DNA from 4 places in the Pantoea sp. SGAir0175 genome. Region 4 is predicted to be linked to each of the others. Evidence: predicted binding sites of a transcription regulator. Region 4 holds the regulator's gene; each other region holds the start of a gene.
What was found. Region 4 encodes Fur, which represses iron uptake genes when iron is present. Its sites were predicted from a motif close to ATAATAATGAGAACNACTATCAA; they were not measured.
Positions count from the first base shown of each region.

Region 1: C1N56_RS16790 (isochorismate synthase) is a predicted target of Fur. The motif match lies at 3,199-3,221, and genes of this name have one in related genera.
Region 2: fhuA (ferrichrome porin FhuA) is a predicted target of Fur. The motif match lies at 2,928-2,950, and genes of this name have one in related genera.
Region 3: C1N56_RS03590 (TonB-dependent receptor domain-containing protein) is a predicted target of Fur. The motif match lies at 2,541-2,563, and genes of this name have one in related genera.

Region 1 covers NZ_CP028081.1:3,575,447-3,580,971, forward strand. Annotated here, with positions in the region: gene fepD (Fe(3+)-siderophore ABC transporter permease) at 1-715, opposite strand, end outside; gene entS (enterobactin transporter EntS) at 862-2,112, shown strand; gene fepB (Fe2+-enterobactin ABC transporter substrate-binding protein) at 2,107-3,072, opposite strand; gene C1N56_RS16790 (isochorismate synthase) at 3,249-4,430, shown strand; gene C1N56_RS16795 ((2,3-dihydroxybenzoyl)adenylate synthase) at 4,441-5,525, shown strand, end outside.
Region 2 covers NZ_CP028081.1:3,322,379-3,327,903, forward strand. Annotated here, with positions in the region: gene fhuC (Fe3+-hydroxamate ABC transporter ATP-binding protein FhuC) at 1-649, opposite strand, end outside; gene fhuA (ferrichrome porin FhuA) at 694-2,892, opposite strand; gene mrcB (bifunctional glycosyl transferase/transpeptidase) at 3,221-5,525, opposite strand, start outside.
Region 3 covers NZ_CP028081.1:785,362-790,886, reverse strand. Annotated here, with positions in the region: gene C1N56_RS03590 (TonB-dependent receptor domain-containing protein) at 1-2,294, opposite strand, end outside; gene C1N56_RS03585 (SelT/SelW/SelH family protein) at 2,637-2,924, shown strand; gene C1N56_RS03580 (PadR family transcriptional regulator) at 2,930-3,469, opposite strand; gene C1N56_RS03575 (siderophore-interacting protein) at 3,555-4,328, opposite strand; gene dnaJ (molecular chaperone DnaJ) at 4,704-5,525, opposite strand, start outside.
Region 4 covers NZ_CP028081.1:2,916,946-2,922,470, reverse strand. Annotated here, with positions in the region: gene nagE (N-acetylglucosamine-specific PTS transporter subunit IIBC) at 1-853, shown strand, start outside; gene glnS (glutamine--tRNA ligase) at 1,005-2,672, shown strand; gene C1N56_RS13645 (hypothetical protein) at 2,909-3,304, shown strand; gene fur (ferric iron uptake transcriptional regulator) at 3,366-3,815, opposite strand; gene fldA (flavodoxin FldA) at 4,168-4,698, opposite strand; gene ybfE (LexA regulated protein) at 4,836-5,111, opposite strand; gene ybfF (esterase) at 5,281-5,525, opposite strand, start outside.

The DNA of each region.
Region 1 (5,525 bases), 660 kb from region 4:
TCGCCAGCAGGCCCAGCAGTTGAGTGCGCACCACGCGCGTGCCCAGCGCCGCCGCCATATCGCCGCCCATGCTCAGGCTGTTCAGCGACTGCGCCAGCCCCAGCGCCAGCGCCGCACCGGCCAGCACCGCCGGGCTCAGGGTACGCAACACGCTGAAATCGCGGATATCCAGCGAGCCGCTTTGCCAGAAGCGCAGGTGATCGTAAATGTCCGGATTGAGCAGCGACAGGCCGGAGGTTAAGCCCTCCAGCACCGCCGCCAGCGCCACGCCCGCCAGCGTCAGACGCACCGGATTGACGCGCCCGCCGCCCATCGCGCCAATCACCGTCATCAGCAGCGCCGCCAGCAGCGCGCCGCTGAAGGCCAGCGTCAGCCACTGCAGCGGGGAGTCCGCTCCCAGCAGCGCGATGCCGAGCACGATGGCAAAACCGGCACCGGCGTTCACGCCCAGAATGCCCGGCTCGGCCAGCGGATTACGCGTCAGGCTCTGCATCAGCGCGCCAGCCAGCCCCAGCGCCACGCCAGCCAGCAGACCGGCCAGCGTGCGCGGCAGGCGCGCATCGCGCACGATGATGCACTCCGCGCTGGAGCAGGAAGCGGTGAGAGCGTGATACACATCGGAAAGCGGTATTGATTTGGCACCCAGCATCAGACTGAGCGCCATGAGGAGCAAAAGCAGAATCCCTGAGCCTGCTAATGCACGGATCTGGCGCATAGCGTTCTAAACCTTCACTGTTCGACCTCGTTGCGGTGCAACGTAATGTGATAATGATATTTGTTATCGTTATTACTCGCGTTTGCCTATGTTACCATGAGTCGCCTCGCGGATGATGAGGAAAATTGGTGCAAAAAGGCGAAACAATGAACAAACCCTCTCACTTTATCGATCTCTCACTGCTGAAAACCCACGCGGCGTTTCGCGCGGTGTTTATTGCGCGTTTTATCTCGATTGTGGCGCTCGGCATGCTGGCCGTTGCCGTGCCGGTGCAGATTCAGCAGATGACCCATTCACCGTTGCTGGTGGGCCTCGCCGTCACACTGTCCGCTGCCGGCATGTTTACTGGCCTGTTGACCGGCGGCGTGCTGGCCGATCGCTATGAGCGTAAGAAGTTGATCCTGTTTGCCCGCACCACCTGCGGGCTGGGCTTTGTCGCGCTGGCGATAAATGCCGCGCTGCCCGCGCCTTCGCTGCTGGCGGTCTATCTGCTGGGCTTGTGGGACGGCTTTTTCGGTGCGATTGGCGTCACGGCGCTGCTGGCCGCTACGCCGGCGCTGGTGGGGCGCGAAAACATTATGCAGGCCGGCGCGATCACCATGCTGACGGTGCGCTTCGGCTCGATTTTATCGCCGGCAATTGCTGGTGTAGTGATCGCGCACGGCGGCGTGCTGTGGAATTACGGACTGACCGCCTTCGGCACGCTGCTGACAGTGCTGACGCTGCTGAAGCTGCCTGCGCTGCCCCCGCCTCCGCAGCCGCGCGAGCATCCGCTGCGGGCGCTGGCAACCGGCGTGCAATTCCTGTTCGCCAGCCCGCTGGTCGGCATGGTGGCGCTGACCGGTGCGCTGGTGACGCTGGCCAGCGCCATCCGCGTGCTGTACCCGGCGCTGGCACCGCACTGGTCAGTCAGCGCCGACCAGCTCGGCATGCTGTACGCCGCCGTGCCGCTCGGTGCCGCCGTGGGTGCATTTACCAGCGGCAGGCTGAAACAGGCGGCGCGCCCTGGGCGGCTGGTGCTGGGCAGCGCCGTGGCCGGTTTCGTCGCCCTGGGCCTGTTCAGCCTGATGCCGACGCTGTGGCTGGCGCTGCTGTGTCTGGCGGGCTTCGGCTACTTCAGCGCCATCAACAGCCTGGTGCAGTACGCGATGATTCAGCTGCTGACGCCGGATCATCTGCTGGGCCGCATCAACAGCCTGTGGACGGCGCAGAACGTGTGCGGCGATGCCCTCGGCGCCGCGCTGATTGGTGCCCTCGGTTCGTGGCTGTTACCGGCGCAGGCTGCCGCGGCGTTTGGCTGTGCCGCGACACTGCTTGGCGTCATGATGTGGCTGATGATGAAAGGATTACGGCGCTATCAGGCACCCGCGCCCGTGCTGGCGCAGCAAACATCATGATTTGACGAACAGCTGATGCAGACGCGTCAGCAGATTGCTGGCGCTGTAGTAATCCAGGCGGAAGGTGTCGATGCCCAGCGCATAGACCTGCTTATCGCGCACCGCCGCGTTTTGTGCCAGGAACGGGTTGCTCAGCACTGACTGCGCGGTTTTGTCATCGCCGGCAAACAGCAGGAAGCTGTGACCGGTCAGGCTGGCGGCGAGATTCTCGCCCGAGAGCTGAATAATGTCTTTGCGCTGGCCCATGCTGTGCCCCTGTTGCGTGTCAGCCGGCGGCTGCGCCAGGGTAAAACCGAGCTGCTGCAGCAGTTTGCCCTGCGCCGATGCGGCGGTCCACAGATTCACTGCCCGGCCATCACCGTTCCATACCATCGCGGAGACCGGCTGCGGCGGCAGCGTAATGGCCTGCTTCAGCGCCGCTTCGCGATCGTCGAACTCTTTTACGCGCTGCGCTGCCTGTGCTTCATGGCCGGTGGCCTGCCCCAGCAGCGTAACCACATCCTGCCAGCTCTTATCGTCGTAGTTGACCACCAGCGTGGGGGCAATGGCGGACAGCTGACTGACCAGCTTCAGGGCGGAGTCATTACCGGTGGCGCTGACGATAATCAGATCCGGGGCTTGCGCCGCAATCGCCTCGGCGCTCGGCTCACCAATGTACAGCCGCTTAACGTGGCGCTGCTTTGCCACCTCGCCCCACTGACGGAAGAAGCCCTGATCGTCGGCCAGGCGGCTTTTCGGTGCGGTCGCGCCTGAGGCGATGACCGGCGCGTCAATCGCCAGCAGCGAGCCGGTCAGCGTGACGCTGGTGGAGACAATGCGCTGCGGTGCCTGGTGAAGCGTTACCGTTCCGGTCGCGCCCTGTACGCTGCGCGGCCAGCCCTGGTCGGCCCGCGCTGTCCCTGACAGCGACTGGAAAATGAACAACAGGACAGCCATGCCCCATAAACCGCATTTATTCATAAGTTTTGATCCACCTTTTAGCTTAATGCCTGGCCCGGCGTCAGCCGCCGCTTACGTCTGACAGCACGGTAAATCCCGCGAATGGATTGACTCTTTGCCCCTTTCGACGTAGGTTACAGAGCCATAATAAAAATGATAATCATTCTTAATAATCTTATCATTTATAGGTGAAAATTATGGTGGAAAGCTCCACGTTTGAAAATGCCTGGCTGAAGGATTTTTCCGCGCTGTGCCGCGGTTTCCTTTTCACCTCGCCATGGCGCAGCCTGGCCACCCAGGGGTGCTATACCACGATCAACACGCCGGTGGGCGATGCCGCGCTGCTGCAGGGCGACTTTCAACAGCAGCTGCGCCAGCACTTTGCCGCGGCGAAAAAGCAGGGGATCGCCAATCCGCTGCTGGTGGGCGCGATTCCGTTTGACGTCAGCCAGCCAGCGTCGCTGTTCATACCCGAATCCTGGCAGAGCTTTAATCGCGCCGACCTGCAACAGGCGCTGCCGGTGCAGCAGAGCGATCTGCCGGCAGTGCGGCGGCGGACGGCAGTGCCAGACCACGCGGTATTTACCCGCATGGTGGCCGACGCCGTTGCCACCATCCAGCGCGGCGATCCGGACAAAGTGGTGCTGTCGCGCCTGATGGATATCGTCACGGAGCAGCCGGTGGATACCGCCGCGCTGATGCAGCGCGTGATCGCGCAAAATCCCAATAGCTACCATTTCCATCTGCCGCTGGCGGAAGGCGGCGCGCTGGTGGGCGCCAGCCCGGAACTGATGCTGCGCAAACAGGGGCGCGATTTCTCCTCCTGCCCGCTGGCCGGCTCGGCGCGCCGCCATCATGACGATGTCAGCGCCGATCGCGCGGCAGGTAACACCCTGATGGCGTCAGCCAAAGATCGCCACGAACATCAGCTGGTGACCGACGCGATGCGCAGCACGCTGCAGCCGCGTAGCCGCCTGCTGTCGGTGCCTACCGTGCCGTCGCTGATCACCACCGCCACGCTGTGGCATCTGGCGACGCAAATCGATGGCGAAGTGCAGGATGAGCGCGAAAACGCGCTGTCGCTGGCGGCGCTGCTGCACCCAACCCCGGCCCTGAGCGGCTTCCCGCACGCCCGCGCGCAGCAGCTGATTCAGCAGCTCGAACCCTTTGATCGCCAGCTGTTTGGCGGCATCGTCGGCTGGTGCGACAGCGAAGGCAACGGCGAATGGGTGGTAACCATTCGCTGCGGGACGGTAAACGGCACGCGCGTGCGGCTGTTTGCCGGCGCTGGCATCGTCGCCGACTCACAACCGGAATCAGAATGGCGTGAAACGGGTGTGAAGCTGGACACCATGTTGCGCGCTTTTGGACTGCAATAAAGGAACAAGCATGAGCATTCCCTTCAGCCGCTGGCCGGCACATCTGGCCGCGCGCTACCGCGAAAAAGGCTACTGGATCGACGTGCCGCTGACCGACATCATCGACCGCCATAGCGAAAACGACGCTATCGCCGTGATCGACGGCCCGCTGCAGCTCAGCTACCGCCAGCTGGCGCAGCGCAGTGATAATCTGGCGGCGGCGCTGCAGCGGCGCGGTTTACAGCGCGGTGACACGGCGCTGGTGCAGCTCGGCAACGTGGCGGACTTTTACGTTACGCTGTTTGCCCTGTTTAAGCTGGGCGTGGTCCCGGTGTACGCGCTGTTCAGCCATCAGCGCACTGAACTGCTGGCCTATGCGCAGCAGATTGCACCGAAACTGCTGATCGCCGATCGCCAGCACGCGCTGTTTGCCAGCGACGACTTCATCGCCACGCTGTGCGAGGCGCAGCCCACACTGCAGCAGGTGATCCTGCGTAACGACGTGCAGGCGGAAAATACGCTGGCGTCGCTGCAGGATGAAGCGGCTGGCGATTTTATCGCGACACCGACGGCCGCCGATGAAGTGGCGTTTTTCCAGCTCTCCGGCGGCAGCACCGGCACGCCGAAGCTGATTCCGCGCACCCACAACGACTACTACTACAGCATCCGCGCCAGCGACGAGATTTGTCACATCAACGCCGACACGCGCTATCTGATCGCCCTGCCCGCGCCGCATAACTTCGCCATGAGTTCCCCCGGTTCGCTCGGGGTGTTCTATGCCGGTGGCCAGGTGATTCTCGCCGCGGATCCCAGCGCCACGCTCTGTTTCCCGCTGATTGAGCAGCACCAGGTGACCGATACCGGACTGGTGCCGCCGGCGGTCAGCCTGTGGTTGCAGGCAATTCAGGAGTGGGGCAGCAACACAGCGCTGGCCTCGCTGCAGCGCATTCAGGTGGGCGGAGCCAAACTGGGAGAAACGCTGGCCGCACGCATTCAGCGTGAAATCGGCTGCCAGCTGCAGCAGGTGTTTGGCATGGCGGAAGGGCTGGTTAACTACACGCGCTTCGGCGATGACGAGCAAACCATTCTGACTACCCAGGGGCGGCCGATTTCGGA
Region 2 (5,525 bases), 410 kb from region 4:
GCCGGTCACAGTAGCGAGCCGCCATGTTGAGATCGTGCAGTACCGCTATCACCGTCAGGCCGCGTTCGTGGCTGAGACGCTGAATCAGCGCCAGCACATCAACCTGATGGGCGATATCCAGCGCCGACGTGGGTTCGTCCAGCAGCAGGCAGCGGCTGTTCTGTGCCACCAGCATTGCCAGCCACGCACGCTGCCGCTCGCCGCCGGACAGGCTGTCCACCAGCCGCCCGGCGAAGGGTTTCAGTCCAACCAGCGCAATCGCCTCGTCTACCCGATCGCGATCTTCCTGGCCGTAGCGCCCCAGCGCACCGTGCCACGGATAGCGCCCAATCGCCACCAGCTCGCGCACCGTCATGCCCTCCGCCGCAGGCAGCTGCTGCGGCAGATAGGCTACCTGACGTGCAAAAGCTTTACTGCTCCAGGTATCAACCGCCTCACCGTTCAACATCACGCGCCCTTCGCTGGCGGCATGGTGACGGCCGAGCATCTTCAGCAGCGTGGATTTACCGGAACCGTTATGCCCGATCAGCGCGGTGACTTTGCCCGGGGCGAAAGTCAGCGACAGCGGATGCAGCAGCGTGCGGCCCGGTACACGGAAGCTGACGTTTTCCAGTGAAAAGGTGGTTTCTGCGTGGTGCGGATGCTGCATGATAATCCCTGGTTAACGGGCGCCGCAGCGCCCTGTGTTCAGTATCAGAAGCGGAAGGTGGCGGTACCGACGATCTGGCGCTCTGCGCCCCAGTAGCAGGCGTAGTCGCGGTAGCAGCTGGCAACGTATTCGCGATCGAACAGGTTGTTGATGTTGACGCCGACGGTTGAGCCCGGCAAGCCGAAGCGGCCCAGATCGTATTTCAGTGCGGCATCTACAGTGGTGTACGCGGCGACGTCAAAGTTCTGGTTGGCATTTGCGCCGCTGGCGTACAGGCCTTTGCTTTCCCCCACGTAGCGTACCCCGGCACCCACGGTGAAGCCCGACAGTGCGGTTTCATGGAAGGTGTAATCGCCCCACAGCGAGGCCATGTGCTTCGGCACCTGCACCGGCGTACGGCCTTTCAGCAAGGTGTCTTCGGTGTATTCCGCATCGGTATATGAGTAAGCCGCCGTCAGGTTGATGTTGGCGTTAAGCGCCGCTTTGGCTTCCAGCTCGACGCCACGTGAGCGAATCTCCCCTCCCTGCACACTAAACTGCAGGCTGTTCGGATCTGCCGTCAGGTTTTTGGTTTTAGTCAGCTGATAAACCGCTGCGGTGACCACAATCGGGCGATCTTTTGGTACGTATTTTACGCCAGCCTCATACTGCTTCGCGCGGGATGGGTCAAAAGGTTTCCCATCAACCGTGGTGCCAGCCGTTGGGATAAAGGATTCGCTGTAGCTGAAATACGGCGCGATACCATTATCAAACACATAGTTCACACCACCGCGCCAGGTAAATGCCTGGTCGTGGTTTTTTACTTCGCTGTTACCGTTACGGTTCAGTGCGGAGGTCATCGCATAATCGTATCGCCCGCCCAGCGTCAGCACCCATTTATTCCATTCCATCTGATCCTGCGTATACAGGCCAGTTTGTTCCTGACGGTTCAGATATTGATAGGGGAAGGCGGCACCCACAGCATCATTACCGTACTGCGGATCGATCGCATTGATTGGCGCTGCGGAGGCAAATGCAGCATCAATATCATTACGGGTGCGCTGATAATCAACCCCCATCAGCAGCGTATGATCGACCGCACCGGTAGCAAATTTTGCCTGCACCTGATTATCGACAGCAAACTGATTCAGTTTCTCATCGGAAATGGCTGAACCACGTGTAATCTCTTGTGACTCAGGCAAATAGCCGTTGCCATAAATACTACGATAATTCGTTTTCAGCTCCGCATAGCGCAGATTCTGGCGCACCGTCCAGGTGTCGTTAAAGCTGTGCTCAAAGTTATAGCCAACCATTTTGGTGTTGCGCGAGATCTTATTGCTGTCTTCGCCTTCATCAAAATTGGTGGGCAGCTTATAGCTGCTGCCGTCCGGCCGGGTGATGCCCACCACGGTGCCTTCACGCGGCAGCCAGCCGTAATAGCCGGTTTCCGGTTCGTTCTGGAAGTAGGTCAGCAGGTCAAAGCGGGTATTGGCATCGGGACGCCAGCTGAACGAAGGCGCAAGGGTATAGCGCTTCTCTTTGTTCATCTCCTGTTGCGCATCGGCGCTGCGCGCCAGGCCGGTCAGGCGATAGCTGTAAACGCCGTCATCATCCAGTGAGCCGCCAAAATCGAAGCCGGTGGAGAACAGGTTGTCGGTGCCCATCTGGAACTGGACTTCACGCAGCGTCTCCTGGGTCGGCCGCTTGCTCACCAGTGACACCACACCGCCCGGGTTGCTCTTACCGTACAGCACCGACACCGGGCCGCGCAGCAGCTCCGCGCGCTCAAGGAAGTAAGGATCGATAGCGAATTCGGAGTAGTTGTCACCCTGTAGCTTCAGGCCATCCAGATACTGGTTGGTGTTGGTTTCGCTGAAGCCGCGAATCGACAGCGCGTCGATAACGTCCGAGCTGCCGCGGTTACCGGTCAGCACGCCTGGCGTGTAATTGAACGCACCTTTGACGCTGGTCACCGCATGCATTGACATCTCTTCCTGCGTCACCACCGACACCGACTGCGGATTCTTCTCGATTGGCGTATCGGTTTTGGTGCCGGTCGCGCTGTGTTTAGCGGCGATGGTCGGCGATGGTCCCCATGCGCTCTCCTGCGCGACGCCGCTGCCGCCATCAGCCGTCACTACCACGGTATCTTCGGCCAGCGCCTGCATGCTGAGTGTGCCCAGAGTCAGGGAAATCAATAACGCGAGCGGTCGACGGGTGGTCACCGCGCGCAGAGAACAAGGAAAAGTGTTTCGCGCATTCATAGTGGGATCTCATGAAAATAGAACAATGCAGGCGAATGGAAACGAGAATGATTATTAGACGCACGGATTTTAGGCGAAACCCGGCAAGCACCGCAAGATGTAATGCCTGCTGGCGGTGAGTTTGCCAGCGGATCGCACATATCCATGATCGCGGCTAAAAAAATGGCGGGCAAAGAAAAAGGCGCCGCAGCGCCAGAGGGAGTTAAATTCAGCTTTTATGCAAGACTCAGGCTGGAGCGCCGCCATGTATCTGGCACCGCCACGTGGTGGTAAAACGCCGGCACTGCACAGGCTCTGAAGGTATAAAGCCGGTGCAGTGCCGGATGGCTTATTTACTGCCAAACATATCTTTAATCCAGCCCGCGACGCCGTCAGAGTCCTTCTGCTCGCCCTGCGGCTGCTGCTGTTGCTGTTGTTGCTGTTGTTGCTGTTCTTGCTGTTGCTGTTGCTGAATCTGCTGCTGTTGCTGCTGGCACAGCGCGTTCGGATCCAGCGCCCACACCGGCAGCGAACGCCAGGTGCTGCTGCCGCTGCCGCAGACAAAGTTACCGGCCGAATCGATATTCATCTGAGTGATATCTTCCGGTGGCGTCAGGACCAGTGGCATCGGCGCCTGATTGTCGAGGTAGCGACGATAGATCTGCATCGCACCACTGGCACCGTACAGCTTCGAGGTCTGGTTGTTGTCGCGGCCAACCCAGGTGATCGCCACTTCTTTGCCATCAATACCGGCAAACCAGCTGTCGATCAGGTCATTGGTGGTACCGGTTTTCGCCGCCAGATGCGCACCCGGGAAGCGTGCGCCCAGCGCCCGCGCCGTACCGTGATCGGCCACCTGCTGCATGGTATACAGCGTCAGATACGCCGCCTGCGCCGGCTCAACGCGCTGCGCCTGCGGGAAGCTCTGATACAGCACCGTGCCATCTTCCGCAATTACCGAGCGCACCGCCGACAGCGCAGCGCGGTTACCGCCGCTGGCAATTGACTGGAACGCCTGCGCCACTTCAATCGGCGTCAGATTAAGCGCCCCCAGCAGCATCGCCGGTACCGGATGCAGCTGATCTTTTGGCACGCCCAGTTTGGTCCAGGTATCCACTACCGCGTCGAGTCCCAGCGTCATACCGAGGTTAACGGTTGGCACGTTCATCGAGTTAGTCAGCGCATCCACCAGCATCACTTTACCGCTGAAGCGACGATCGTCGTTCATCGGCTTCCACACCGAACCGTTTGGCTGTTTCAGCGCGATCGGTTCGTCGGCGATCCAGCTGTTCAGGCGATAGCTGTTTGGCTGGCTGAGGGCGGTCAGATAGGTCGCCGGTTTTGCCAGTGAGCCAATCGAGCGACGCGCCTGCAGCGCGCGGTTATAGCCGGCAAACTGCGGATCGGCACCGCCGACCATCGCGCGCACTTCACCACTGAAGCGGTCGACCACCACCATCGCGGTTTCCAGATCTTTCAGCCCGCGCTGTTTCTTCAGCGTGGGAATGCCGTCTTCAACCGCTTTTTCCGCCGCATCCTGCGAAATCGGATCGAGCGTGGTGAAGATCTTCACGCCGGAGAGATCTTTGACCTTATCGCCCAGCTTCGCCTGCAGCTCATTACGCACCATCTGCATAAATGCCGGCTGCGGCGTGATCACCCCACCTTTCGGCTGAACGCCAAGCGGCCGCGCCGACAGCATGTCGTACAGCTCCTGGTCGATCACTTTCTGCTGTTGCAGCAGACGCAGCACCAGGTTACGTCGCTCCAGCGCCAGCTGCGGATTACGCCACGGATTGTACAGCGACGCACCTTTAACCATGCCGACCAGCATCGCCTGCTGATCAAGGCTCAGTTCGTCCACCGGGCGGCCAAAGTAGTACAGGCTGGCCAGCGGGAAACCGCGGATTTGGTCGTTGCCCGCCTGGCCGAGATACACCTCGTTCAGGTAGAGCTCAAGAATGCGATCTTTGCTGTAGCGCGCATCCATGATCACCGCCATATAGGCTTCACGCGCTTTACGCCACAGCGAGCGTTCGTTGGTGAGGAACAGGTTTTTCACCAGTTGCTGCGTCAGCGTACTGCCGCCCTGCACCGCTTTACCGGCGGTGATATTGGCGAGGAAGGCGCGACCAATCGAGTACGGGCTGATGCCGTCATGCTCGTAGAAGTGGCGGTCTTCGGTGGCGATCAGCGTATCGACCAGCAGATCCGGGAACCCGGCGCGCGGCACAAACAGACGCTGCTCGCCGTTTGGCGACTGCAACATGGTGATCAGCCGCGGATCGAGGCGGAAGAAGCCAAAGTCGCGTCCGGTATCGAGGTTTTTAATCTCGCTCAGCTCGTTGTTGCTGAAGGTGAGACGCGCGTTAATCTGGCCCTCTTTGCTGTCCGGAAAATCAAACGGACGGCGCAGCAGGTCGATGGTGTTGCCTTTCACGCTGAACTCACCCGGACGGGTAATGCGCGACACTTCGCGATACTGCGTGCCTTCCAGCAGCGCAATCATCTCTTTCTTGTCGTAAGCCATGCCCGGTTCGAGGCTGACCATGCGCCCGTATACGGCCGCTGGCAGCTGCCACACTTTACCGTCAATGCGGCTGCGGATTTCCGAATCGAGATAGACGCCCCAGGCGGCCATCACCACGACAAAC
Region 3 (5,525 bases), 2.0 Mb from region 4:
TGCGCGCTGGCGCTGGTCAGCGTGCGGCTGCTGAGGTAATCCCAGTATTTACGATCGGTAATGTTGTAGACACCGCCGCTCAGCCTGACATTTTTCGTCAGCTGCCAGTACGCGGTGGCATCGATCAGGCCGTAGCCCGGCACGCGCATGTATTCGCTGCTGGCGTCGCTGATGGCCGCCCCGCTGTTGCTGTAGCTCTCACGGTTGGTGGCGCTGGCCTGTTTGCCTTTGACGAAGGTGGCGGTGAGCGCCGCGCCGTAACCGCGCGCTTTGTCGTCCCACGCGACGCCGACAATCGCTTTTAGCGGCGCGACACTGTCGAGATCGATGTATTTGTCGCCCAGATAGCGGGATTTCGCTTTCCCCTCGCTGTAGCCGAGCGCGAACGTGCTGCTCAGGCCATCCACGGTCGGGAACCAGCTGCCGTAGTTGACGCGGGTGCTGATCTCCGCCCCATAAATGTAGGCTTTGTCGCGGTTCTCAGCCTGATAACTGGTGTAGATGTTGGCCGGAACATTGACGAACATCGCCGGATTGGTGGCGCGGCGATAGCGGGTGTAGGCAATAAAGTTTTTGTAGGTGTTGTAGAACACCGAGGTATTGAGGGTGATGCCGTCGGTCGGCTGTCCTTTCAGACCCCACTCAAAATTGTTGCTGGTCTCGGTTTTCAGATCGGCATTACCAATCAGCGCATACTGCGCGCTGCCGGCGTAGCTTGAACCAAGGTTCCACGAGCCGTACAGCTGGCTGGTGGTCGGAAACTCCACGCCGCGCTTATATTGCAGCCAGGTGGTGAGCGCCGGATTGATATCGTACTGGAAGGTCAGTGACGGCAGCACTTCGGTGTCTGAATTGGTCTTGCCGTACAGTTTTTCCACCTGCTCTTCGGTCAGCACCGTGCTGCCGTTGGTCAGATCGCCGAGGTTCTTCGGTTTGGTGCTTTGATGAATAACGCGCACGCCGGGAATCACCGCGAAATTGTGGCTATCGAGATCGAAATTGATTTTATCCTGCAGATAACCGGCCACGGTCCAGGAATGGCTGTCCGACTGTGGCTGGGTGATGGTGCCGAAGGTGCCCGGGTTCGGCTCCTGGCGGAACGGACGCTCGCTGTTCTCCACACGCGCGTTGACGCCGCCGCTCAGTTCGTGGCGGCCGAGGGTTTTGCTGGCGCGCGTGTCAAACCCTAAGGTATCGACGTTGTAGTCAGAGTAGACGAAGCCGTACTGACTGGCGCTGGTCGGTAACCAGGTGGTGTCGTGCGCCTCGGTTTGCTGCCAGTAAACCCGCGTGGTCAGCGTATCGATCATCTCGTTGTACGGCGTCCACTCATCGGCAAGATTAATGCCCCAGCGGCGCGAATCGCTCTGCTGTTGCGCAGTGCCCCAAATAGTATTGCCGCTGCTGCTGTCCCAGGTATCGTAGTGGGTGTGATTGGTTTTGTGGTAGTAGTCGAAGGTGGCGCTCAGCTTGTGCTGATCGTTTGGCTGCCAGATGCCCGACGTCATAAAGGCATCCGAGTGCCAGTTGGCCGGGTAGGCGTCTTTTACGCCGCTGTTGTTGCGCGTCTGCTGGCCGTCGCGGCGGCTGTAGACAAACAGGCCGCGCAGTTCATCATCCCCTGCCGCCGCAGTGATGCCGTTGTGCCAGCTGCGATCTGCCGAACTGTAGTCGCTCTGATAATCGAAATAGTGGGTTTTATCGCTGCTGAGGTAGTCGTCCGGCGACTTGTTATGAAACGATACGTTACCGCCGATTGCGGTGTTAGGTTGTTCCACCGATGTCGCGCCCTTCTCAATTTCGACGCTGCCAAACATATACGGGTCGATGTAGTCGCGACCAATACCGAAGGTATTGTTACCGGCGCGACTGACGTACGGACGACCGGTGGCGTCCGGTACCGGAATGCCATCAATATCCAGACCGACACGGTTACTTTCCAGACCGCGAATGTTGTAGCCGGTGTAGCCTGCACGGTCAAAGCCGCTTTTACCGGCTGACGAACCGCCTGCCGCGCCAGTGGCGCTGACCAGCGGCTCATAACGCATAATCGAACCGAAGTCATTGGCGCCGCGTTTTTGCAGATCGCTTGCGGTGAGCGTGGTTTTGCTGCCGGCCTGCTGCTTAGGTGCGGTAACGGTCATTACCGGTTCATTGCTGCTGTTGTTCTCTGCGGAACGCGCCAGCGTACTGCTGTCGCTGGCGGCATAGCTGCAGGCTGCGTGAATGGCTGAAGCAAGAACAGCGACTTTACACAGACGCTGCTGAACAGTTCCCTGAAGGTTGAAAGACATGCGCGAAATACCTGGTTAATTGTTAGTATTCGCTCACTTATTTGCTGCCAGAAAACCACGGCTCTGTGCTAAAAACCGTGAAACAGCGCGTCACGCTGGCCAGATAATGTTATCGATCCCGGCACCTGTGGCACAGTGTCGTGCGCGCTTCAGTGCACAGCTGCCGTGTATAACTGGCAGCGGCGCCGCAGGGATGCCTGTGGGATTTATAGAGAGTAAAATGATGGCGAAAACAATTTAATGCAATTGGTAATCATTATCAATATCATTTGCATCAGGATGTATCTTTGTGCGCACAATTTGTTAACCCATGATTAATCAAGCACTAACAGGAGGGATAAGATGGCAGATAAACCGGCAGTAACCATTCACTACTGTACCCAATGTAACTGGCTGCTGCGTTCGGCGTGGATGGCGCAGGAGCTGCTGCATACCTTTGCTGGCGATCTCAGCGCGGTCACGCTCCAGCCCGGCAGCGGCGGCGTGTTCGAGATCAGCATTGATGGTCAGGTAATTTGGGAACGCAAACAGGAAGGCGGCTTTCCCGATGCGGCAGCACTGAAGCAGCGGGTGCGCGATGTCTGCTGGCCGGATCGCGAACTGGGGCACGTGGACAAGAAGAAACCGTAACGCGCTTAGCTGTTGGCGATCTTCTCTGCCGCGTCCTGCAGCGCCGCCACGACAATGTCCACCGTGGCCGGTGAAATCTGCTCCTGCGACAGCCGGTGATTGAGCGTATAGCGAAGCGTATGGATCGCCTGCTCCACCTGCGGAATGCTGCGGTTGTTGACCAGGATCGCCAGCGAAGTGAGCCGCCCGATAATCACCGCCACGTTTTCGCCATTTTCCGCCAGCAGCGCGCGGCCCGCATCGTTGAGCGCGTAGGCTTTGCGCGTGGCCTGGGCATCCACCACGCGAATGGCGTCCATCTCTTCCAGCAGCGTCAGGTTGGGATAAATAATGCCGGGGCTGGGGGAATATTCGCCTTTCGACAACTCTTCCACCGATTTGATCAGCTCATAACCGTGCGCCGCGCCGCTGGCCAGAAAGTGCAGCATCAGCAGGCGAATATCACTGGCATCCAGCATCCTTTCGCGCCGCTTTCTGCGTGCGCCGGCACAGCTGGCACGCTGTGCCGCATCGGCGTGCTCAGGAACATCCCGCTGCTGTTTCATCGCCTTCCCGGGGTCAGTTGAGGGAGGTTGATAGTAGTCTGGTGCCTGGTAAAATTCAACACAGGCGGCAGCGGGCGGGCGCCGGTTATTTCTGATGCCAGTAAGCGACGGCGCGCACCAGGTCGCTGTGCGCCGCACGTTGCTGAGTAAAATAATCGCTCAGCTGTTTCACCGCCGCGCCTTCGCCGGTCAGCCAGATGAAGTAGTCATCAGCAGGCAGCATAATCGGGTCCAGCAGCGGCGTCAGCGCCTCAGTCTGCATCTTGCCGCTGCCGAGCCAGCTCACCGTGACGTCCGGCAGGTCACCAAGATACGCGCGGCCGACTGGCTCATCAACACAGGCCAGCAGATGAATCTGCTGTGCCTGCATTTCCTGATAGCGGCGCTTAAACGCCGGCAGACCGGTCTCATCACAGACATAAATCTGACAGGCATAATCCACCGGCACGACGCATGAGCCGCGCGGGCCGCCCATCGCAATGCGATCGCCCGGCTGAGCGGCACTCGCCCAGCTGCTGGCGACGCCGCCGTCGTGGATGTAAAAATCCAGCGTCAGCGAATCGCTGCCGTTAAAGGCCAGCGGCGTATAGTCGCGCGCCGCCGGACGCACGCCGTCAGGCCAGACGATGCCTTCGTCGGTCATGTGTGGCAGCGCCAGCGCACCGCCCGGCGTATCCGGGAAAAACACTTTGATGTGGTCGTCAAAAGAGGGCGAGTGGAAACCCGCCAGATCGCTGCCGCTAAAGACGATGCGCCAGAAGGCATCGGCCACCCGCGTTTTGCTGGCGACGGTGATGTGACGGAAGCGTAATTCATTGCGCACGCGTTGTGGAGCGCGATAGTGAGTCGGGTTTGGCAACGTTTCTCTCCCTGCAGCGACGGTCCCGCGCTACTGCGCTACCGCACACCGCTGATGGTGCATGTTATCGAAAATCATTCTCATTAAACGCCTTGCAAGATACCTATGATATATTTTCGGCGCAATGCCGAAAAATGCTATTGGCGAAAACGGAACCGGTTTTAACAACGTGAGGAGGCGTTTGTTAGCGCGGATTTTCACGGCTTGAGGTCGCCATAAATGGCGACCCTACAGCGTGTCCGCGTATTTTTGAAAGGTAACGGCTGTCGGGGATGTGAATGACAAAAAACATTGCCGTTGAATATCTGCACGGCAGAACTGCGCATAAAAAAAGCGGAGAGTCGCCTCTCCGCTTGTTTCTGTCTGCGCACCCGATTAGCGGGTCAGATCGTCAAAGAACTTCTTTACGCCGTCGAAGAAGCTTTTCGAACGCGGGCTGTTTTTCTCGCCGGTGGGTCCGCCGAAGCTCTCTTCCAGCTCGCGCAGCAGCGCTTTTTGCTTGTCGTTGAGGCTGACCGGGGTTTCCACCACCACGCGACACAGCAGATCGCCGACCGCACCGCCGCGCACCGACTTCACGCCTTTGCCGCGCATGCGGAACAGCTTGCCGGTCTGGGTTTCTGCCGGCACTTTCAGCTTCACGCGACCGTCGAGCGTCGGCACTTCAATCTCGCCGCCCAGCGCTGCCATGGCAAAGTTGATCGGCACTTCGCAGTACAGGTTGTTATCTTCACGCTCAAAGATCGGGTGTTTCTTCACCGAAACCTGCACGTACAGATCGCCAGCCGGTGCGCCGTGTTCGCCCGCTTCACCTTCTCCGCTGAGGCGGATACGGTCGCCGGTATCGACGCCCGCCGGGATTTTCACCGACAGCGTTTTCTGGCGCTCAACGCGGCCGTGGCCGTGACAGGCGTTGCACGGATCTTTAATCACCGAGCCGCGACCGTGACAGGTCGGACAGGCTTGCTGCACGGTAAAGAAGCCCTGACGCATCTGTACCTGGCCCGCACCGTGACAGGTCGGACAGGTCTGCGGCTGGGTACCCGCTTTGGCGCCGCTGCCGTGGCAGACATCACACTCTTCCAGCGTTGGAATGCGGATCTCTTTGGTCACGCCGCGTACCGCTTCTTCCAGCGTCAGTTCCATGTTGTAGCGTAAATCGGCGCCGCGTGAGGCGCGCTGACGGCGACCACCACC
Region 4 (5,525 bases):
CGGTGATGAGACAGACGGCTATGACGTCAACGTTGATCACAGCAGCAACGGTGAGAGCGAAACCGAATCTCTGGCACGTCGCTACATCGGCGCGGTGGGCGGTTCTGACAACCTGACCAACATCGACGCCTGCATTACCCGTCTGCGTCTGAATGTGAAAGACTCGGCGCAGGTGAATGAGAGTGTGGCCAAACGCCTCGGTGCTTCTGGCGTGATCCGCCTTAACAAGCAGAGCGTGCAGATCATTGTTGGTACGCAGGCCGAAAGCATTGCGACCGCGATGAAAACCGTACTGAGCAAAGGCCCGGTGGCCGGCGCAGCGGCACCTGCTGCGGCAACCACCGCTGCGCCTGCGGCTGCTCAGCCCCAGGCCGTGCGCAACAGCGAGAAAAAGGTGATTGCAACACTGCTGGCACCGGTCAGTGGCGAAGTGGTCGCGCTGGAAAACGTGCCGGATGAAGCTTTCGCCAGCAAAGCTGTAGGCGATGGCCTGGCGATCAAACCGAGCGATAAAACTGTCGTCGCGCCGGTGGCGGGCACCGTGGTGAAAATCTTCAACACCAACCATGCATTCTGCCTTGAAGCCGAAAATGGCGTCGAGATTGTCGTGCATATGGGTCTCGATACCGTCGCGCTGGAAGGTAAAGGGTTTACCCGTCTGGTGGAAGAGGGCGCAACCGTCACAGCGGGCCAGCCGATCCTCGAAATGGATCTGGACTTCCTCAATGCCAATGCGCGTTCGATGATCAGCCCGGTGGTGGTCAGCAACAGCGATGATTTTGCTGGTCTGAATCTGCTGGCAGGCGGTACCGTGGTAGCAGGCGTTACGCCGCTGTACGAAGTCAAAAATTAACACGTTTTGATCGTCACTGAAGGCAGGAAGCAATTCCTGCCTTTTTTGTTTTAAAACGACCAACAAACGGTTGTTTCCCTTCAGCGCTTTGTGGATCATACTCCGTTACTTCGTGGTACAAATCACCCGCTATTGTTTTGAGGATTTTGAGATGAGTGAGGCTGAAGCCCGCCCAACGAACTTTATTCGTCAGATCATCGACGAAGATTTGGCGAGCGGTAAGCACAACAGTGTGCATACCCGTTTCCCGCCTGAGCCCAATGGTTACCTGCATATTGGCCATGCAAAATCGATCTGCCTGAACTTTGGTATCGCACAAGATTATCAGGGGCAGTGCAACCTGCGTTTCGACGACACCAATCCGGTCAAAGAGGATATGGAGTTCGTTGAATCGATCAAGAATGATGTGCAATGGCTGGGCTTTGAGTGGAGCGGCAACATTCGTTACTCCTCTGACTACTTTGACCAACTGTTCAACTACGCGGTTGAGCTGATCAACAAAGGCCTGGCCTACGTTGATGAGCTGTCGCCAGAGCAGATCCGTGAATACCGCGGCACGCTAACCGCGCCGGGCAAAAACAGCCCGTATCGCGATCGCAGCGTGGAAGAGAACCTGGCGCTGTTCCAGAAGATGCGTGATGGCGGCTTCGAAGAGGGCAAAGCCTGCCTGCGTGCCAAAATCGACATGGCATCCAGCTTTATTGTGATGCGCGATCCGGTGCTGTACCGCATTAAATTTGCCGAACACCACCAGACTGGCAACAAGTGGTGCATCTATCCGATGTACGACTTTACCCACTGCATCTCCGATGCGCTGGAAGGCATCACCCATTCCCTGTGTACGCTGGAGTTCCAGGATAACCGTCGTCTCTACGACTGGGTGCTGGATAACATCACCATTCCGGTGCATCCGCGTCAGTATGAGTTCTCGCGCCTGAATCTGGAATATGCGGTGATGTCGAAGCGTAAGCTGACGCAGCTGGTGAGCGAGAAGATTGTTGAAGGCTGGGACGATCCGCGCATGCTGACCGTATCCGGTCTGCGCCGTCGTGGCTATAGCGCGGCGTCAATCCGCGAATTCTGCCGCCGTATCGGTGTGACCAAGCAGGACAACATTGTTGAGATGGCGTCGCTGGAGTCGTGCATTCGTGACGACCTCAACGAGAACGCGCCGCGCGCTATGGCGGTGCTGGATCCGCTGAAAGTGGTGATCGAGAACCTGCCGGCCGGGCATGAAGAAATCATCAGCATGCCGAACCATCCGAACAAGCCGGAGATGGGCACGCGTGAGGTGCCGTTCAGCCGTGAGGTGTGGATCGATCGCGCCGACTTCCGTGAAGAGGCCAACAAGCAGTACAAACGTCTGGTGCTGGGTAAAGAAGTTCGTCTGCGCAACGCTTATGTCATTCGTGCCGAGCGCGTGGCGAAAGATGAAGCCGGCAACATTACCTGCATCTACGCTACCTGCGATGTCGACACCCTGAGCAAAGATCCGGCCGATGGCCGCAAGGTGAAAGGCGTTATCCATTGGGTGTCGGCGATTCACGCGCTGCCTGCCGAATTCCGCCTGTACGATCGTCTGTTCAGCGTGCCAAACCCGGGCGCGGCCGAGGATTTCCTCACCACCATTAACCCGAACTCGCTGGAGATCAAACAGGGCTTCGTTGAGCCGGGTCTGCGTGCCGCCAGTGCGCTGGCACCGTATCAGTTTGAGCGCGAAGGTTACTTCTGCGCTGACAGCGTGTACTCGCAGCCGTCGAAACTGGTGTTCAACCGCACCGTGGGTCTGCGTGATACCTGGGCAAAAATCGGCGAATAATTTTACTGCTTGATAGCACGATATGATCAGCAAAGGGCGAGCAATCGCCCTTTTTTATTGCCCGTTATCTGCAAACGGGAATCGATTATGCTGAACCAGACAAAAAACAGTAATTGCGCGCGATTACGACTAATCTGACTTTAATAAAATTAACTAATTTACCCGTGTGAAATCGTTATTTTCAGGTAGGCTATGCGCTCTTAAATGTTGCTGTGCGGGTTAGCGAAGGAAGAAAAATGACAAGTCTCGCTCTGGAAGCCAAACATAGCGTGGTGGTTTTACATCAGCTTATCGAACGTATTTTTAATCAGGCCGAAGGCAGCGATGACAGTATGGACCTGCTGCTGTCGCACTTTCATCCCGACTTCAAAATGGTGACGCCGCAAGGCAAACAGCTCGATCTCAATGACACTGAAACCCTGTTTCGCAAACTGCACGGGCAGCGGGAAGGGATGCGAATCGCCACCAGTGAGCATGCCATCATTTCCCAGCAGCAGCAGGAAGTGACCATTCAGTATCACGAACTGCAAATGCTTAACGGCAACAACCAGACCCGCATTTCGCTGGCGGTGCTGGACTGCAGCACGCCGGTTCCGCGCTGGCGCTATTTGCAGGAAACGCTGGTCGCCTGAACGCAGCCATAAAAAAACCGGTGCCTGGCACCGGTTTTTTTATACTGCATAGCATATTCAATTACTGATCGTGGAGCGTCTCGTCTTCGCGGCAGTCTCCCAGCGCACAGTGGCCGTACAGATACAGGCTGTGGTTGCTGAGTTTGATACCGTGGCGTGTTGCAATCTCACGCTGACGCGTTTCGATAGATTCATCGCTAAACTCGATCACTTTGCCGCAGTCGAGGCAAATCAGGTGATCATGATGATGCTGCTGGGTCAGTTCGAACACGGATTTCCCGCCTTCGAAGTTATGACGCGTCACGATGCCGGCGTCGTCAAACTGGTTCAGAACACGGTATACCGTCGCCAGACCAATCTCTTCGCCCATGTCGATCAGGCGTTTGTACAAATCTTCCGCACTGACATGATGGGACTCGGGTCCGGGTCCCTGAAGCACTTCCAGAATCTTCAGTCTGGGCAGCGTGACTTTCAGGCCAGCCTTTTTCAATGCGGAGTTGTTGTCAGTCATGCGGATATTGTCCTGTTACTTTGCTAGTCACTTACGGCGCAAAGGCCTTGAATGTGTGGTCAACGCGCATTCTCATTTGCGTCTCATTATAGAGCTCAGCCTGCGAAATGAAAACCGGCTGCGGCGGACAATTCCCCGGATGCTGTAAGGAGAAATGTCGTGAACCTCAGCGGGATCGTGCAGATCGATGTTCCTTTTCGCGCAGTCTCAGTCTGATGCCCGAGGAATAAGCAGATGACCGTTGCGGGTATTCTACAGAATTGAGGGAAAAAGTTAAAAAACCATAGCTATTATTTTTATAGGTAATTCCATTGCCCGATGTGAGCCAGCGCCCACATCGGACAGGAAAGCATCAGGCTTCGATGATCGCCTGCAGCTGCAGCTCGTCAAAGATCTGCTTAACCCATTTGTCGACGCGCTCGTTAGTCAGTTCAGGCTGACGATCTTCATCGATGGCGAGGCCGAGGAAGTGTTTGTCGTCTGCCAGACCTTTAGAGGCTTCGAAGTGGTAACCTTCGGTTGGCCAGTGGCCCACAATCACTGCGCCGTTTGGCTCAATGATGTCGCGAATGGTGCCCATCGCGTCACAGAAGTACTCGGCATAATCTTCCTGATCGCCGCAGCCAAACAGCGCTACCAGCTTACCGTTGAAATCAATCTCTTCCAGCGTCGGGAAGAAGTCATCCCAGTCGCACTGGGCTTCACCGTAGTACCAGGTCGGAATACCCAGCAGCAGAATATCGAATGCTTCGAGATCTTCTTTGGTGCTCTTAGCAATGTCATGCACTTCGGCGACATCTTTACCCAGTTGTTTCTGGATCATTTTTGCAATGTTTTCAGTGTTGCCGGTATCGCTGCCGAAGAAAATGCCTACGATTGCCATGGAGTGAGTAACCTCTTAAATCCTGATTGTGAAAGTAAGTCAGAAGACGACACAGTTATGCGAATGATAGCAGACCGGCGAAAAGCGCGGAATGTGTAAAGCGCTGAGTTTGTGTTCCAGCGTGCGGTCTGTGCACGTTACGCCAGTTTGAGCTGCGCCAGCAGCATTTGTTCAATCAGTTCACTGCGGCTGATGTTCTGCTGCTCGGCCAGCGTATTAAGCGCGTCGACCGCTTCGCTGGACATTTTCAGCTCAACGCGGCGCAGGCCGCGCACCCGGTCGCGCTTCAGCTGGTTGCGCTTATTAATGCGCAGCTGCTCATCACGCGACAGCGGACTGGTTTTAGGGCGACCGGGACGCCGCTCGTCTGCGAAGAGATCGAGCGTGGTACGATCTGTCTGTTCTTTTGCCATGGTTTGTGAAACTGCGTGGGCGCGAACGGCGGAAAGGCGCTGCGCGATTTAAACATTTATCGGCCCGACCGCGGCGAAAAAAGCATCCGCGGCAAATTTTTAGCGCGACATCATACTCCAGCGCCCGGCGCGACGCCAACCCTAAACCGCCCGTAGCAAGCTTTTGCTTTTACAGGTTAAAAAAGCGGCGCACCGCGCGCAGTACGGCATCGGGTTTTTCGGCATGCACCCAGTGGCCGGCACCGCTGATAATGTGCGCCTGCGCCTGCGGGAACTGGCGCAGCAGCGCATCACGGTGCTGATTGTCCAGATAGGGTGAATCACCGCCGCGAATAAACAGCGCCGGATGAGGCCACGCGGGCACCTCCTGCCAGCCGGAGAGCACCGGATAATTGTCCCACAACACCGGCACGT